DNA from 2 places in the Streptomyces sp. NPDC051636 genome. Region 1 is predicted to be linked to the other one. Evidence: riboswitches for the same ligand, from Rfam matches in the RefSeq annotation. Region 1 holds a riboswitch; the other holds the start of a gene.
The links. A riboswitch is a leader RNA that binds a small molecule or an ion and turns the genes downstream of it on or off. The one in region 1 is predicted to bind S-adenosylmethionine.
Positions count from the first base shown of each region.

Region 1 (7,356 bases):
GCTGCCGGGCATCATGCTCGGCCTGGTCGTGGGCCACCTGATCCTGGTCTTCTACCACAAGCACACGCAGTTCGCCGGCCCCGGAAAGAGCAACGAGAACGTCGTCGGCATGCCGCTGCTGCCGGTGTACATGGCCAAGGCCGGAGGCTTCTTCTTCCTGGTCTTCGGTGCCATCGCGGCCATCGCGGCGATCGCGCAGATCAACCCGATCTGGGCCATGGGTCCCTACCGTCCGGACCAGGTGTCCACCGGTGCCCAGCCCGACTGGTACATGGGCTTCGCCGAGGGTCTGGTCCGCTACATGCCGGGCTGGGAGATCAACTTCTGGGGTCACACGCTCGTCCTGGGCGTGTTCATCCCGCTGATCCTCTTCGGCCTCGTGCTGGCGGCGATCGCGGTCTACCCGTTCATCGAGTCCTGGGTCACCGGCGACAAGCGCGAGCACCACATCCTGGACCGCCCGCGCAACGCCCCGACGCGTACCGCGTTCGGCGTCGCCTGGGTCACGGTGTACATGATCGGTCTGGTGGGCGGTGGCAACGACCTGTGGGCCACGCACTTCCACCTGTCGATCAACGCCGTCACCTGGTTCGTCCGCATCGGCTTCTTCGCCGGACCGGTCATCGCGTTCATCCTCACCAAGCGGATCTGCCTCGGCCTGCAGCGCCGGGACCGCGACAAGGTGCTGCACGGTCGCGAGACCGGCATCATCAAGCGCCTGCCGCACGGTGAGTTCATCGAGGTCCACGAGCCGCTCAGCCAGGAGCAGCTGCACACCCTCACGGCCCACCACCAGTACAAGCCGGCCGAGATCGGCCCGACGGTCGACGAGAACGGTGTCGAGCGCAAGGTGAAGGGCACGGAGAAGCTGCGCGCCAAGCTCAGCGGCGCCTACTACGGTGAGGACTCCCAGATCCCGAAGCCGACTGCCGAGGAGTACAAGGAGATCACGAGCGGCCACGGCCACCACTGATCGCTGCGCACGCCACGGCAAGGGCCCCGTCCGGTCTTCGGACGGGGCCCTTCGCCATGCCCCGGGCTGGATAGGGTGGGATCACACTCTTCTACGACGACCAGGAGCGGCTGATGAGCGCTGTGACCCCCGCTGGAGGCGACACCGCGGCGGGCCGTTCCTGGCCCGGGGTACTGAACGCCCTGCTGTACGGCCGTGACCAGAGTGCCGACGCGACGGCCTGGGCGATGGACCAGATCATGCGCGGCGAGGCCACCGACGCGCAGATCGCCGGCTTCGTGGTGGCGCTGCGCGCCAAGGGCGAGACCGTCGAGGAGATCACCGGCGTGGTCCGGGCGATGTACGAGCACGCCAATGTGATCGAGGTGTCGGGCCGCACGGTCGACATCGTCGGCACGGGCGGCGACGGCGCGAAGACGGTGAACATCTCCACGATGTCGGCGCTCGTGGTGGCCGGCACGGGCGCGAAGGTCGTCAAGCACGGCAACCGGGCGGCCTCCTCGGCGTCGGGCTCGTCGGACGTCCTGGAGAAGCTGGGCGTCAATCTGAACCTGACACCGCTGCGGGTGGCCGAGGTCGCGGAGGAGGCGGGCATCACCTTCTGCTTCGCGGTGAAGTTCCACCCGGCGCTGCGTCATGTGGCCGCCGCCCGGGCACAGTTGGGCATCCGGACGGTCTTCAACGCCCTCGGGCCGCTGACCAACCCGGCGAAGGTGAAGGCCCAGGCGGTCGGCGTCGCGGACCCCCGTCTGGCGCCGATGATCGCGGGTGTCCTGGCCGAACGCGGCAACTCCTCCCTGGTCTTCCGCGGCGACGACGGCCTCGACGAGCTGACGACGACGTCCACGTCACACGTCTGGGTGGTGCGCGACGGCAAGGTCGTCGAGGAGAGCTTCGACCCGCGCGACGTCGGCATCGAGCTGGTGCCGGTGGAGGCCCTGCGCGGCGGTGATCCGTCGTACAACGCGGAGGTCGCACGCAGGCTCCTCGACGGTGAGGCGGGCCCCGTACGCGACGCCGTCCTGCTGAACTCGGCGGCGGCCCTGGTGGCCCTGGACCCGACGGAAGAGCCGCTGGCCGAGCAGATTCGCGCCGGGATGCGCAAGGCGGCCGAGTCGATCGATACGGGGGCGGCCAAGCGGACCCTCGACCGCTGGGTGGCCGCGAGCAACGCGTGACCTCGAGCGGTCGCGGGAGGTGCCGGGTCGGGTACTCGAGCCGTCGGCCGAAGGGGTGGCGGGAGTAGAGTGAAGACGTGGCAGCTCTCCCGCGGCCGCTCCGCTTCCGCCTGCGGTGTCCGGGAGGGGCGGTCCCCAAGGAGCGAGACATGATCCACTCAGCCGATGTCCGCGAGTGGCGCAACCACGACGTGATCGATCCCAGGGGCCGCAAGATCGGGGCCCTCGAAGCGGTGTACGTGGACACCGCCACCGACGCGCCTGCCATGGCGACCGTCCGCACCGGGCTGCCGACCCGGCACCGGCTGGTCTTCGTCCCGCTCGACGAGGCGACTCTCGGACCCGGTTACGTGAAGGTGGCCCATTCCCGGGCGCAGGTGAAGAAGGCGCCTTCCATCGGCACGGACGACGTCCTGCCGGTCGAGCGGGAGCACGAGATCTTCGAACACTACGACAGGCCCTACCAGGCCGACGCCGACCACGGACGCCGTCTCGCGCGCGGCTGACCGGACCGGGTGGAGAGCGAGGATGTGGTCACCGATGGCACTCTTCCTGTTCCTGATCCTCGTTGCCATCGTCCTGGGACTCATCGGCGTGGCAGTGAAAGGCCTGTTCTACCTGCTGATCATCGGCGCCGTGGTGCTCCTCGCCGACTTGGTCCTGTTCGGCGTGCGCTGGTCCCGGCGTTCGCGTCGGCACCACTTCGTCCGCTGATCCCGACGCCAGGAGGGTGTCCCGCGATCCGGACACGAGTTGCGGGCCGGTGATCGGGTCACGTACGTTCTTCTCCAGGTCATGAGTGACAGTCATGAGGCCCCGGCCGACTGTCCGGCAACCCTCCGTCCGTGGCGGGGTGCCCCGGGTGAAGACCAGGCCGTAGGCAGCGAGGTCTACGGCAAGCGCGGACCCCTCGCGGCTCTTTGAACGAGCGCAGTACCAGGGGTCCTGGTCGTCGAGGGAGCCTTCTGTGAGCAAGCGAATGCGATAGGGCGTAGAGCCCCGCCTCCGCATACCCCTTTCCCTTCCCCACGCTCGAGCCGTGCGCGCTCGCGTGGCGGTTTCGCCTTGCCTCTCACGGGAGTTCGCCATGTCCGTCCCCACCGTCGCCGCCGACCAGTCCGTCTGCACCCCGCTGCCCGTTCTGGGCCGGGACGTCACCGTGCCGCTCGTCACCGGCGGGGAGGTCACCTACGCCGCGCTCGACTACGCGGCCAGCGCCCCCGCGCTCCAGCGGGTCTGGGACGACGTGGCGGCGTACGCCCCGTACTACGGCAGCGTCCACCGCGGTGCCGGGTACCTCTCCCAGCTGTCCACGGACCTCTTCGAGAACGCCCGGAAGACGGTCGCCGAGTTCCTCGACTGCCGCCCGGCCGACCAGGTGATCTTCACCCGGTCCACCACCGACTCCCTCAACCTGCTCGCCGCCGCGCTGCCCGCCGACTGCCAGGTCTTCGTCTTCGAGACCGAGCACCACGCCTCGCTGCTGCCCTGGAAGGACGCGCGGGTCACCTACCTCAACGCCCCGCGCACCCCGCGGCAGGCCGTGTCGACGCTGGAGCGGGCTCTCGCCGACCGCGACCCCCACGGCCCGGCCCTGGTGTGCGTCACCGGCGCCTCGAACGTCACCGGCGAGCTGTGGCCCGTACGGGAACTGGCCGCCGCCGCCCACGCGCACGGCGCCCGGATCGTGCTGGACGCCGCCCAACTGGCCCCCCACCACCCGGTGTCCGTTCAGGACCTGGACGTCGACTGGGTCGCCTTGTCCGGACACAAGCTGTACGCCCCGTTCGGCTCCGGCGTCCTGGCCGGCCGCGCCGACTGGCTGCGCGCGGCCGAGCCGTACCTCGCGGGCGGCGGCGCCAGCCGCAAGGTCACCCGGCGCACGGACGGGGGGGTGGACGTGGAGTGGCACGAGAGCGCGGCGCGGCATGAGGCGGGCTCGCCCAACGTCATCGGCGCCTACTCCATCGCCTCCGCGTGCAAGGCGCTGACGGAGGCCGGCTTCGACACGCTGGTCGCCCGGGAGCGGCACCTGATCGAGAAGGTCCGCGCGGGCCTCGCCGAGGTGCCCGAGGTCCGGGTCCTCTCCCTCTTCGGTGACGACGCCCCGCGCGTCGGCGTGATCTCCTTCGTCGTCGAGGGCTGGAACAGCTCCCACTTCGCCGCCGCGCTCTCCGCGGAGTACGGCATCGGCGTGCGCGACGGCCTGTTCTGCGCCCACCCCCTCGTGCGCACCCTGCTGGGCAGCGACGCGCAGACGCAGGGCGAGTGCGGGGCTCCCGAGGCCGCGCCCGGGGAGAAGTCCCTCAACGCCATCCGGGTCAGCTTCGGCGCGGGTACGCCGGACGAGCACGTGGAGCGGTTCGTGAACGCGGTGAAGGAGCTGGTCCGGGACGGCGCCAAGTGGCGGTACCGCACCGAGGACGGGCGCTGCGTCCCGGCCGTCTGATCCCGGTACGCCCGGGGCCCTGGGCAGGCTCGGCGCGCGTTCGGTCGTCCCAGCAGTCGTAGTAGTCCTAGCAGTCCTAGTTGTCCAGCCCGATCGCGAACGCCGCCTCCAGGTCGTGCTGGGAGTAGGTACGGAACGCCACGTGCGTGTCGGTGGCCTCCACACCAGGGATCTTGCTGATCCGGCCCGGGATGACCTCGGCCAGGTCCTCGTGCCGCTTCACCCGGACCATGGCGATCAGGTCATAGGTGCCGGTGACGGAGAAGACCTCGCTGACACTGTCCAGCGCGGCGATCTGCTCCGCGATCTCGGGAATCCGGTCCACGCTGGTCTTGATGAGCACGATCGCGGTGATCACGGCTGGTTCTCTCCCTCGGGGGCCGGAGCTGGGGCGGCCTTCACTTTAGTCGGCCGCCCGAACCGCACCCACGCGAAGACGAAGCCCAGCGCGAAGCCGACCAGGTGGGCCAGGTAGGCCACCCCGGGGCCCTGCGGGGCACGGCCCGCCGCCAGCCACTGGAGGGCCGCCCAGAAGGGGAGCACGACCCAGGCGGGGAAGCGCAGAGGGAGGAAGAACAGGAAGGGCAGGAGACTGGTGACGCGCGCGCCGGGGAACAGGTAGAGGAACGCGCCGAGGACCGCCGAGATCGCCCCGGACGCCCCCACCAGGGACTGCTCGGAGGCGGCGTTGGCGGCGGCGTACCCGAGCAGCGCCAGGTAGCCGCAGCCGACGTAGAACAGGGTGAACTGCACGCGGCCCATCCGTTCCTCGGTCATCGCCCCGAAGACGTAGAGGAAGAGCATGTTGCCCAGCAGATGCACCCAGCTGCCGTGCACGAACAGAGCCGTCGCCGGAGTGAGGGCCTCCCGGGCCGGGCCGTCGAACAGCTCGGCGGGGATCACGCCCCAGCGCCGGAAGTAGGCCCGCTGCACGGCGAGCAGCTCGCCGCCGGAGCCGTACGCCGGATTGAGCCCCGCCGCCGGGCCGAGCAGGAAGAGCAGGCAGCACAGGCCGATCAGGGCGTGCGTCATCGGCGCCGTCGAGCCCCGGACCGTCCTGAAGGTCCGGGCGGCCACCGCGCTCCAGTTGCTGATCATGACCACAGAGCATGACGTAACGGGGCGCAAGCGAACAGACCGCCTCGCCGCCGCGGACGGAGGGGCGGCGGGTACGGGCCAGGCCGTAGGGTTACGAGCCATACGCGTCGCCAGGACGACGTGTCACGGACACTAGAAGGAAGCGAACAGTCACGATGCCGGTTCCCCTGCCGACCGCCGAGACCCGGTGGCGCTGCACCCTCTGCGGCAACCTCACCCGATTCGACGTGACCCGCTCGTCGAAGGTCGTCGAGTACGTCCACCTCGACCTCGCCGGTGAGCCGAAGATCGAGGAGCGCGAGGTGGTCAGTGAGACCATCGAGTCGGTGCGCTGCCGCTGGTGCAACGCGGTGGACCAGGTGGAACTCGTGGACAGGCCGGGCGCCGACTCCTGAGCGGGAGACGGTCCCACAGGTATTGGGGTGTGACGGATGGTGGAGACCACAGGCGGGGGGCCGGGCGACGGCACCGCCGAGGTGCTTGACCGTCCGCTGCCCGAGGGCGTGCGACGGCGGGTCGTGCAGATCGTCTCGGACGGTTTCGGCGGACTGACGGTGGCCGAACTGCCCGCCCAGCTCAGGCAGTACGCCCGCTTTGCCCCCAATCGCCGTGCCAAGTTCGCGGGCAACGCGATGGCCGCAGCGCTGGAGACCGACCCGCTGTTCCGCCAGCGCATCGCAGAGAAGCTCAGAGAGGCCCAGCCGGAACTCGCCGGCGCCCTCGACTCAGGCTCCCCGCCCCCGGCCGCGGACCCGCTCGACGTGGCGGCCGCGGCCTACGTACTGCGCCCCGCGGGCTGGGTGAAGCTGGTGACCGCGGCCGGCGAGGAGGCCCAGCGGGCCGACGCCGAGCGGGCCGGTGAGGAGAGCCGCGCCGAGCTGGAGCGGCTGCGCGAGGAGCTCGACCGGGCCCGTGAGCAGACCCGGGCCGAGACCGAGCGGCTGCGCGCCGAGCTGGACGCGGCGAAGAGGGAATCGGAATCGCTTCACCGCAAGCTCCGCGCCGCCCTCAGCGACGTCAAGCGCGGCGAGGCGGCGCTGCGCAAGGCGCAGGGCGAGATCGAGGCGGTGCGCGCCGAGCGGCACGCCCAGGTGTCCGCCGCGGAGAGCGAGACCCGGCGGCTCAAGGCCCGCCTGGGCGAGGCCGAGGCCGCCCTGGAGGCCACGCGCAGAGCAGCGCGCGAGGGGCGCAGTGTCGAGGACATGCGCGTCCGGTTGCTTCTGGACACCCTGCTGGACGCGACCCAGGGGCTGCGCAGGGAACTGGCGTTGCCGCCGGTGTCGGTGCGGCCGGCGGAGACCGTGGACGCGGTCGAACCGGGACGAATGACCCCGAAGGACATCGCCGCGCGGGCGTTGTCCGAAAACGACCCCGCGATCCTCGACCAGCTTCTCGCCCTGCCGCAGGCGCACTTGGTGGTCGACGGTTACAACGTCACCAAGACCGGCTATCCCCAGATGCCCCTGGAGAAGCAGCGCCTGCGGCTGCTCGGCCAGCTCTCCCAGCTCGCCGCGCAGACCGGCGCCGAGGTGACGTGCGTCTTCGACGGGGCCGAACTGGCCGCTCCCGTTCTGCTTGCCCCGCCGCGCGGTGTACGCGTGCTTTTCTCCAAGCCGGGTGTCACGGCCGACGAGCTCATCCGTCAACTGGTGCGCGCG
Region 1 covers NZ_JBITDA010000001.1:301,767-309,122, forward strand. Annotated here, with positions in the region: gene ACIBBH_RS01430 (cytochrome bc complex cytochrome b subunit) at 1-973, shown strand, start outside; gene trpD (anthranilate phosphoribosyltransferase) at 1,087-2,151, shown strand; gene ACIBBH_RS01440 (PRC-barrel domain-containing protein) at 2,301-2,657, shown strand; gene ACIBBH_RS01445 (hypothetical protein) at 2,692-2,865, shown strand; SAM riboswitch class IV at 2,943-3,059, shown strand; gene ACIBBH_RS01450 (aminotransferase class V-fold PLP-dependent enzyme) at 3,239-4,600, shown strand; gene ACIBBH_RS01455 (Lrp/AsnC family transcriptional regulator) at 4,677-4,958, opposite strand; gene ACIBBH_RS01460 (rhomboid family intramembrane serine protease) at 4,955-5,698, opposite strand; gene ACIBBH_RS01465 (hypothetical protein) at 5,854-6,093, shown strand; gene ACIBBH_RS01470 (NYN domain-containing protein) at 6,130-7,356, shown strand, end outside.

Region 2 (7,356 bases), on a different contig from region 1:
ACCTGGATCGAGGAGAAAGGGCGGGCCGTCGCCGTGCACACCCGCCGCGCCGACGACCCCCAGGCCGCTTTCGAGGCCCTGCGCGAACCCCTCACGGACCTCGCCACCCGGCACGGCCTCATCGTCGAGCCCGGCCGCATGGTCCTCGAACTCCGCCCGCCCGGCATGGACAAGGGCGTCGCCCTCCTGGAGTACGTCCGCGAGGCCGGCGCCGAGTCCGTCCTCTACGCCGGCGACGACCTCGGCGACCTCCCCGCCTTCGCCGCCGTCGACAAACTCCGCTCCGACGGTGTGCCCGGCCTCCTGGTGTGCAGCGGCAGCACGGAGGTGACGGAGCTCGCGGAACGGGCGGACCTGGTGGTGGACGGCCCGCAGGGAGTCGTGGGCCTGCTCCGACGGCTCGCGGCAGCCCTGGGCTGACCGGCGCAGCGCCTCAGCCACCCGGCGGCCACGCCGTCGCCCGCTGGTTGCCCGTTGCGGCCCCGTGCCGTCAGCGGTCGGCCGGCTGCCGTCGCCCGGCCGTCGGCCGCCAAGTGGCAGACTGCCGACCGCACGCCCGCTGCCGCGCGTGACCGACGTGCCGCCGCGGCGGCAGCCACCGTTGCCCGGCCGTCGCCCGCTGCCCGACGTGTCGGCCGCCCCGGTCACGTCGTTGCCGGGTCAGGGTGGGCAGGGCCACGCCGCCGCGCCCGGCCGGGATCAGGTGTCCAGGGCCCTCAGCTGGTCCAGGAACCACCGCGCCGGCGGCAACGCGGTGGCCGCGGCGGCCAGTCGCTTCGTGCGTTCCGCGCGCTCGCCGTCCGGCATGGTGAGCGCCTGGTGCAGGGCGCGGGCCGTGCCGCCGATGTCGTACGGGTTCACGGTCACCGCGTCCTCGCCCAGCTCCTCGTACGCCCCCGCCTCGCGCGACAGGACCAGCACGCAGCCCTCGTCCGAGACGACCGGGACCTCCTTGGCGACCAGGTTCATGCCGTCCCGGATGGGGTTGACCAGGGCCACGTCGGCCAGGCGGTACGCGGCGAGGGAGCGGGCGAAGTCGTCCTTGACGTGGAGGACGACCGGGGTCCAGCCGGGCGTGCCGTAGGAGGAGTTGATCTCCTCCGCCACCCGCTGCACCTGAGCCGTGTAGTCGCGGTACACCGCGAGGTCCTGCCGCGAGGGGTAGGCGAACGCCACGTGCACCACCCGCTCGCGCCACTCCGGGTGGTCGTCGAGGAGCTGCCGGTAGGCCAGCAGCCCGCGCACGATGTTCTTGGACAGCTCGGTGCGGTCGACCCGGACGACAGCCTTCCGCCCCTCGCCGATCTCCGTCCGCAGCGCCGCCATCCGTTCGTTCACGTCCGGCTGGTGCGCCCGCTGCCGCAGGAAGTCCGCGTCCGCGCCCAGCCCGTGCACGCCGATGCGCGTACCGGTGGGGATGCCGGGGCCCAGGACGGCGTGACAGCAGTCGGTGAACGCGTCCGCCCAGCGCTGTGTGAGGAAGGCCGCCCGGTCCGCGCCCAGGATCCCGCCGAGCAGCTCGGCCGCGATGTCGTCGGGGAGGAGGCGGAAGTAGTCCGGCGGGGCCCAGGGGGTGTGCGAGAAGTGGCCGATGCGCAGGTCGGGGCGGAGTTCGCGGAGCATCCGGGGAGCCAGGGCCAGGTGGTAGTCCTGGATGACCACCGCCGCGCCCTGCGCCGCCTCCTGAGCCAGCGCCTCCGCGAAGGCCCGGTTGTAGGCCTCGTACGACACCCACTGGCGGCGGAACTCCGCGTCGAAGACCGGCTCCAGCGGCGTCTGGTACAGCATGTGGTGGACGAACCACAGCACCGAGTTGGCGATGCCGTTGTAGGCGTCGGCGTACACGTCGGCCGGAATGTCCAGCATCCGTACGCCGGCCTCGCCCACCCCGCGCCGTACCGCCTCGCGGTCGCCGTCGGACAGCGCCGCGCACACCCACAGGGCGTTCGCGTCCGAGCCGATCGCGGACAGCCCGGAGACCAGTCCGCCGCCGCCCCGCTTGGCGTGCAGCGAGCCGTCGGGGCGTACCTCGTACGAAACCGGGCCGCGGTTGGACGCGACCAGCACCTCAGCACCGTGCGTGGAAGCCGTGGAAGCCATAAGCCTCAACCTAGCCCGGCCCGGAAACGCTCAAACGTACGGCCCCTCCCCGGTCGGGTGACACCACCGGGGTCAGGCCACTCGCCGTTCGGCGTACTCCGCGATCTCCACCATCGGCGGCCGCTCCTCCGTGTCCACGGAGAAGGTGCGCGGCTCGAAGCCGTCCTCGCCCCGCTCGAACTGGGTGAGGGAGGGACGGATGAGGTGCCCGCGGGCCAGCCGGAGCTGGGCGGTGCGGTAGATCGCCGCGGCCATCCGGCCCAGCGCCTGCCCGTCCTGGTGCCGGTGCTTGCGGACCCCGACGTCCACCTGGGCCAGGGCGTCCAGACCCACCAGGTGCAGCGCGTCGACCAGCATGCCCAGCTCCACGCCGTACCCGACGGGGAAGGGCAGCTGCTCGAGCAGCGAGCGGCGGGCCGCGTACTCGCCGCCGAGCGGCTGCACGAACCCGGCCAGTTGCGGCCAGTGCATGTTCAGCAGCGGGCGCGCCATCAGCTCGGTGACCCGGCCGCCCTGGCCCGCCGCCCCACCGAGCGGACGGTCGTACATGCCCTTGACCAGGTCCACCTCCGGGTCGGTCAGCAGCGGGCCGACGATCCCCGAGACGAAGTCCGAGGAGAAGTCCTTCAGGTCGGCGTCGATGAAGCAGACGATGTCCCCGCCGGTGACCAGCAGGGAGCGCCACAGGACCTCGCCCTTGCCGGGCACGGCCGGTATGCGCGGCAGGATGTCGTCGCGATGGACGACCCGGGCGCCGGCCGCGGCGGCCACCTCGGAGGTGCGGTCGGTGGACCCCGAGTCGACGACCACGATCTCGTCGACGAGCGGGACCTGCTGCATCAGGTCGTGACGGATGATGGCGACGATGTCGCCGACCGTCTCCTCCTCGTTGAGAGCGGGCAGCACGACACTGACCGACTGGCCCGTGCGCTGCTTGGCGGCCAGGATCTTGTGGAGCGGGCGATCGGTCACGGACCAGGAGCGGGTGCTCAGCCAGCGCTCGACTTCCTTCAGCACAGTGCGCGGCTCCTCTGCGTTCTCTCGGCGAGCTGCGGATCGGGTGGTATGTGATCCATCTCGCGGTTCGGACGGCTATCTCAACTGTCCTGGCCTTCGGTTACAGTCTTGAACAACGCTGATGACCATCGCATGTCGGGGGTCGTTGTGCGTACAACCACATACCGCTCATCCAGAGGGGCAGAGGGACACGGCCCGTTGAAGCCCCGGCAACCCTCCAGCCGGTCTCGTAGATCAGTGTTGATCATTTCAGCGAGGCTCCCGGCTAGGGAAGGTGCCAAATCCGTCTCACGGCGAGATGCGTCGTGGGGAAGATGAGGAGAAAGGGCCTCGCCTCACATGGCTGTGCAGACTGTTGCAAGCACCACCGACTCCACCGTAGACCTCGGCCCCGCAGCGGCGCTGAGCTGCCGCGAGTGCGGCCACCGGGTCCCGCTCGGCCCGGTCTTCGCCTGCGAGGAGTGTTTCGGCCCGCTCGAGATCGCCTACGACTTCTCGGCCTACGACACCGAGGAACTCCGCAAGCAGATCGAGGCGGGACCCGCGAACATCTGGCGCTACGCCCCGCTGCTGCCCGTCCCGGCCGATGTGGCGACCAAGCCCAACATCAACCCCGGCTGGACCAAGCTCGTCAAGGCCGACAACCTCGCCCGCGAGCTCGGCGTCACCGGCGGTTTGTATGTGAAGGACGACTCCGGTAACCCGACGCACTCCTTCAAGGACCGTGTCGTCGCACAGGCGCTGGAAGCGGCGCGCGCCTTCGGCTTCACCACCCTCTCCTGCTCCTCCACCGGCAACCTCGCCGGCGCCGTCGGCGCCGCCGCCGCCCGGGCCGGCTTCCGCTCGTGCGTGTTCATCCCGCACGACCTGGAGCAGGGCAAGGTCGTCATGGCCGCGGTCTACGGCGGCGAGCTGGTCGGCATCGAGGGCAACTACGACGACGTCAACCGCTTCTGCTCCGAACTGATCGGCGACCCGGCCGGCGAGGGCTGGGGCTTCGTCAACGTCAACCTGCGGCCGTACTACGCGGAGGGGTCCAAGACCCTGGCGTACGAAATCTGCGAGCAGCTCGGCTGGCGGCTGCCGGACCAGATCGTCGTCCCGATCGCCTCCGGCTCACAGCTCACGAAGATCGACAAGGGTCTGCAGGAGCTGATCAAGCTCGGGCTCGTCGAGGACAGGCCGTACAAGATCTTCGGCGCCCAGGCCGAGGGCTGCTCGCCGGTGTCGACCGCGTACAAGGCGGGACACGACGTCGTACGCCCGCAGAAGCCGAACACCATCGCCAAGTCGCTGGCGATCGGCAACCCGGCCGACGGGCCGTACGTCCTCGACATCGCGCGCCGCACCGGCGGGGCGGTGGAGGACGTGACGGACGAGCAGGTGGTGGACGCCATCAAGCTGCTGGCCCGCACGGAGGGGATCTTCGCGGAGACGGCGGGCGGCGTGACGGTGGGCGTCACGCGCAAGCTGATCGAGAACGGTGTCCTCGACCCCACCAAGACGACGGTCGTCCTCAACACGGGCGACGGCCTGAAGACCCTGGACGCGGTGGCGGGCACCGGCCTGACCGCTACGATCCGCCCGAACCTCGACTCCTTCCGAGAGGCTGGCCTCGCATGAGCGTGACCGTCCGTATCCCGACCATCCTGCGCACCTACACGGGCGGCCAGGCCGAGGTGAGCGCCGAGGGCACGACCCTCGGCGAGGTCATCGCCGACCTGGAGAAGAACCACACCGGAATCGCCGCCCGTGTCCTGGACGACCAGGGCAAGCTGCGCCGCTTCGTCAACGTGTACGTCAACGACGACGACGTGCGCTTCGAGCAGGGCCTGGAGACGGCGACCCCGGACGGCGCGGGCGTCTCCATCATTCCGGCCGTAGCCGGCGGCTGACCGAATGACCGATCATTACCATCGGTAACACCAGTTACCGAGAGTTCATCGAATTGCCCCCTCCGTGAGAGAAGCGGAGGGGGCAATTCAGTGTGATTGAGCGCGGTACAGTTGGGGAACACGCTCCCGAGCCCGGGCCGCAAGCCCTGGATTCGTGCCGCACACCCGATGAGATGTAGCCAAAGTGTGCGTGCTTTTTGCGGCTTTTGTGCCTTTTGTGGAGCCCGACTTGCCCCGAATTCCGCCGAATTTTTGGCAGATTTCCGACCGGGCCCGGCCGGAATTCTCGTCCGATTGACCTGTTGCAGACGGCAGTTGGACAGATACATTCAGCCGCGGTCGACGCGTTCCGGCGCACGCCCCCAAACCATTGGGGGGTGAGGTCTGACCCGGGTCCGCGAAGTGTGGATCTGTGCAAGGGCCAGTAATAGGGGAGTTAGGCATGGCTCAGGGCACCGTCAAGTGGTTCAACGCGGAGAAGGGGTACGGCTTCATCGCGGTCGACGGTGGTGCGGACGTCTTCGTCCACTACAGCGCGATTCAGATGGACGGCTACCGCACCCTGGAAGAGGGCCAGCGGGTCGAGTTCGAGATCTCGCAGGGCCAGAAGGGTCCGCAGGCCGACATGGTTCGCGTCACCGCCTGAACGTTCTTATTGGCGGAGGGCTCGCATCCGGCAGGGTGCGGGCCCTTCGTCCTGTCCGGACACGGTCACGCGCCCGTCCGTGCGGCGGAGCGCCCCGCCCGAACCCCGGTAGCCGCTTGCACTCGCAGGGGGCGAGTGCTAATCATTGGCGTTAGCACTCTGAAGGTGAGAGTGACAGCGAAGGACCGGGTCGGTGAGGCCCGCAGGCCAAGTGGGGCAAGGAACCACGGGGCCCGCGAGCCGTCCGTCGCGGGCGCGGGCGCGGTCCGAAGGAATCACCCCCAGTCCTGGAGGGACCACTTCACATGGCCAAGATCATCGCGTTCGACGAGGAGGCGCGGCGCGGCCTCGAGCGCGGCATGAACCAGCTCGCGGACGCCGTCAAGGTCACCCTCGGCCCCAAGGGCCGCAACGTCGTCCTCGAGAAGAAGTGGGGCGCCCCCACGATCACCAACGACGGCGTCTCCATCGCCAAGGAGATCGAGCTCGAGGACCCGTACGAGAAGATCGGCGCCGAGCTGGTCAAGGAAGTCGCCAAGAAGACGGACGACGTCGCCGGTGACGGTACGACCACCGCGACCGTCCTGGCCCAGGCCCTGGTCAAGGAGGGCCTGCGCAACGTAGCCGCCGGCGCCAACCCGATGGCCCTCAAGCGCGGCATCGAGAAGGCCGTCGAGGCCGTCTCCGCCGCCCTGCTGGAGCAGGCGAAGGACGTCGAGACCAAGGAGCAGATCGCCTCCACGGCCTCCATCTCCGCCGCCGACACCCAGATCGGCGAGCTCATCGCCGAGGCCATGGACAAGGTCGGCAAGGAAGGCGTCATCACCGTCGAGGAGTCCCAGACCTTCGGTCTGGAGCTGGAGCTCACCGAGGGTATGCGCTTCGACAAGGGCTACATCTCGGCGTACTTCGCCACCGACATGGAGCGTATGGAGGCCGTCCTCGACGACCCGTACATCCTGATCGCCAACTCCAAGATCTCCTCCGTCAAGGACCTGCTCCCGCTGCTGGAGAAGGTCATGCAGTCGGGCAAGCCGCTGCTGATCATCGCCGAGGACGTCGAGGGCGAGGCCCTGTCGACCCTGGTCGTCAACAAGATCCGCGGCACCTTCAAGTCCGTCGCCGTCAAGGCCCCGGGCTTCGGCGACCGCCGCAAGGCCATGCTCGGCGACATCGCCATCCTCACGGGCGGCGAGGTCATCTCCGAGGAGGTCGGCCTCAAGCTGGAGAACGCGACCCTGGACCTCCTGGGCCGCGCCCGCAAGGTCGTCATCACCAAGGACGAGACCACCATCGTCGACGGTGCCGGTTCCTCGGACCAGGTCAACGGCCGCGTCAACCAGATCCGCGCCGAGATCGAGAACAGCGACTCCGACTACGACCGCGAGAAGCTCCAGGAGCGCCTGGCCAAGCTCGCGGGCGGCGTGGCCGTCATCAAGGCCGGTGCCGCCACCGAGGTGGAGCTCAAGGAGCGCAAGCACCGCATCGAGGACGCCGTCCGCAACGCCAAGGCGGCCGTCGAGGAGGGCATCGTCGCCGGTGGTGGCGTGGCGCTCATCCAGGCCTCCTCGGTCTTCGAGAAGCTGGACCTGGAGGGTGACGAGGCGACCGGCGCCAACGCCGTGCGCGTCGCGCTCGAGGCCCCGCTGAAGCAGATCGCCGTCAACGCCGGCCTCGAGGGCGGTGTCGTGGTGGAGA
Region 2 covers NZ_JBITDA010000014.1:46,372-53,727, reverse strand. Annotated here, with positions in the region: gene otsB (trehalose-phosphatase) at 1-420, shown strand, start outside; gene ACIBBH_RS23840 (trehalose-6-phosphate synthase) at 700-2,100, opposite strand; gene ACIBBH_RS23835 (glucosyl-3-phosphoglycerate synthase) at 2,173-3,117, opposite strand; SAM riboswitch class I at 3,283-3,438, shown strand; gene thrC (threonine synthase) at 3,457-4,740, shown strand; gene ACIBBH_RS23825 (MoaD/ThiS family protein) at 4,737-5,012, shown strand; gene ACIBBH_RS23820 (cold-shock protein) at 5,455-5,658, shown strand; gene groL (chaperonin GroEL) at 5,964-7,356, shown strand, end outside.
Region 2: linked by a shared signal. The riboswitch ahead of thrC (threonine synthase) and the one ahead of ACIBBH_RS01450 (aminotransferase class V-fold PLP-dependent enzyme) in region 1 are both predicted to bind S-adenosylmethionine.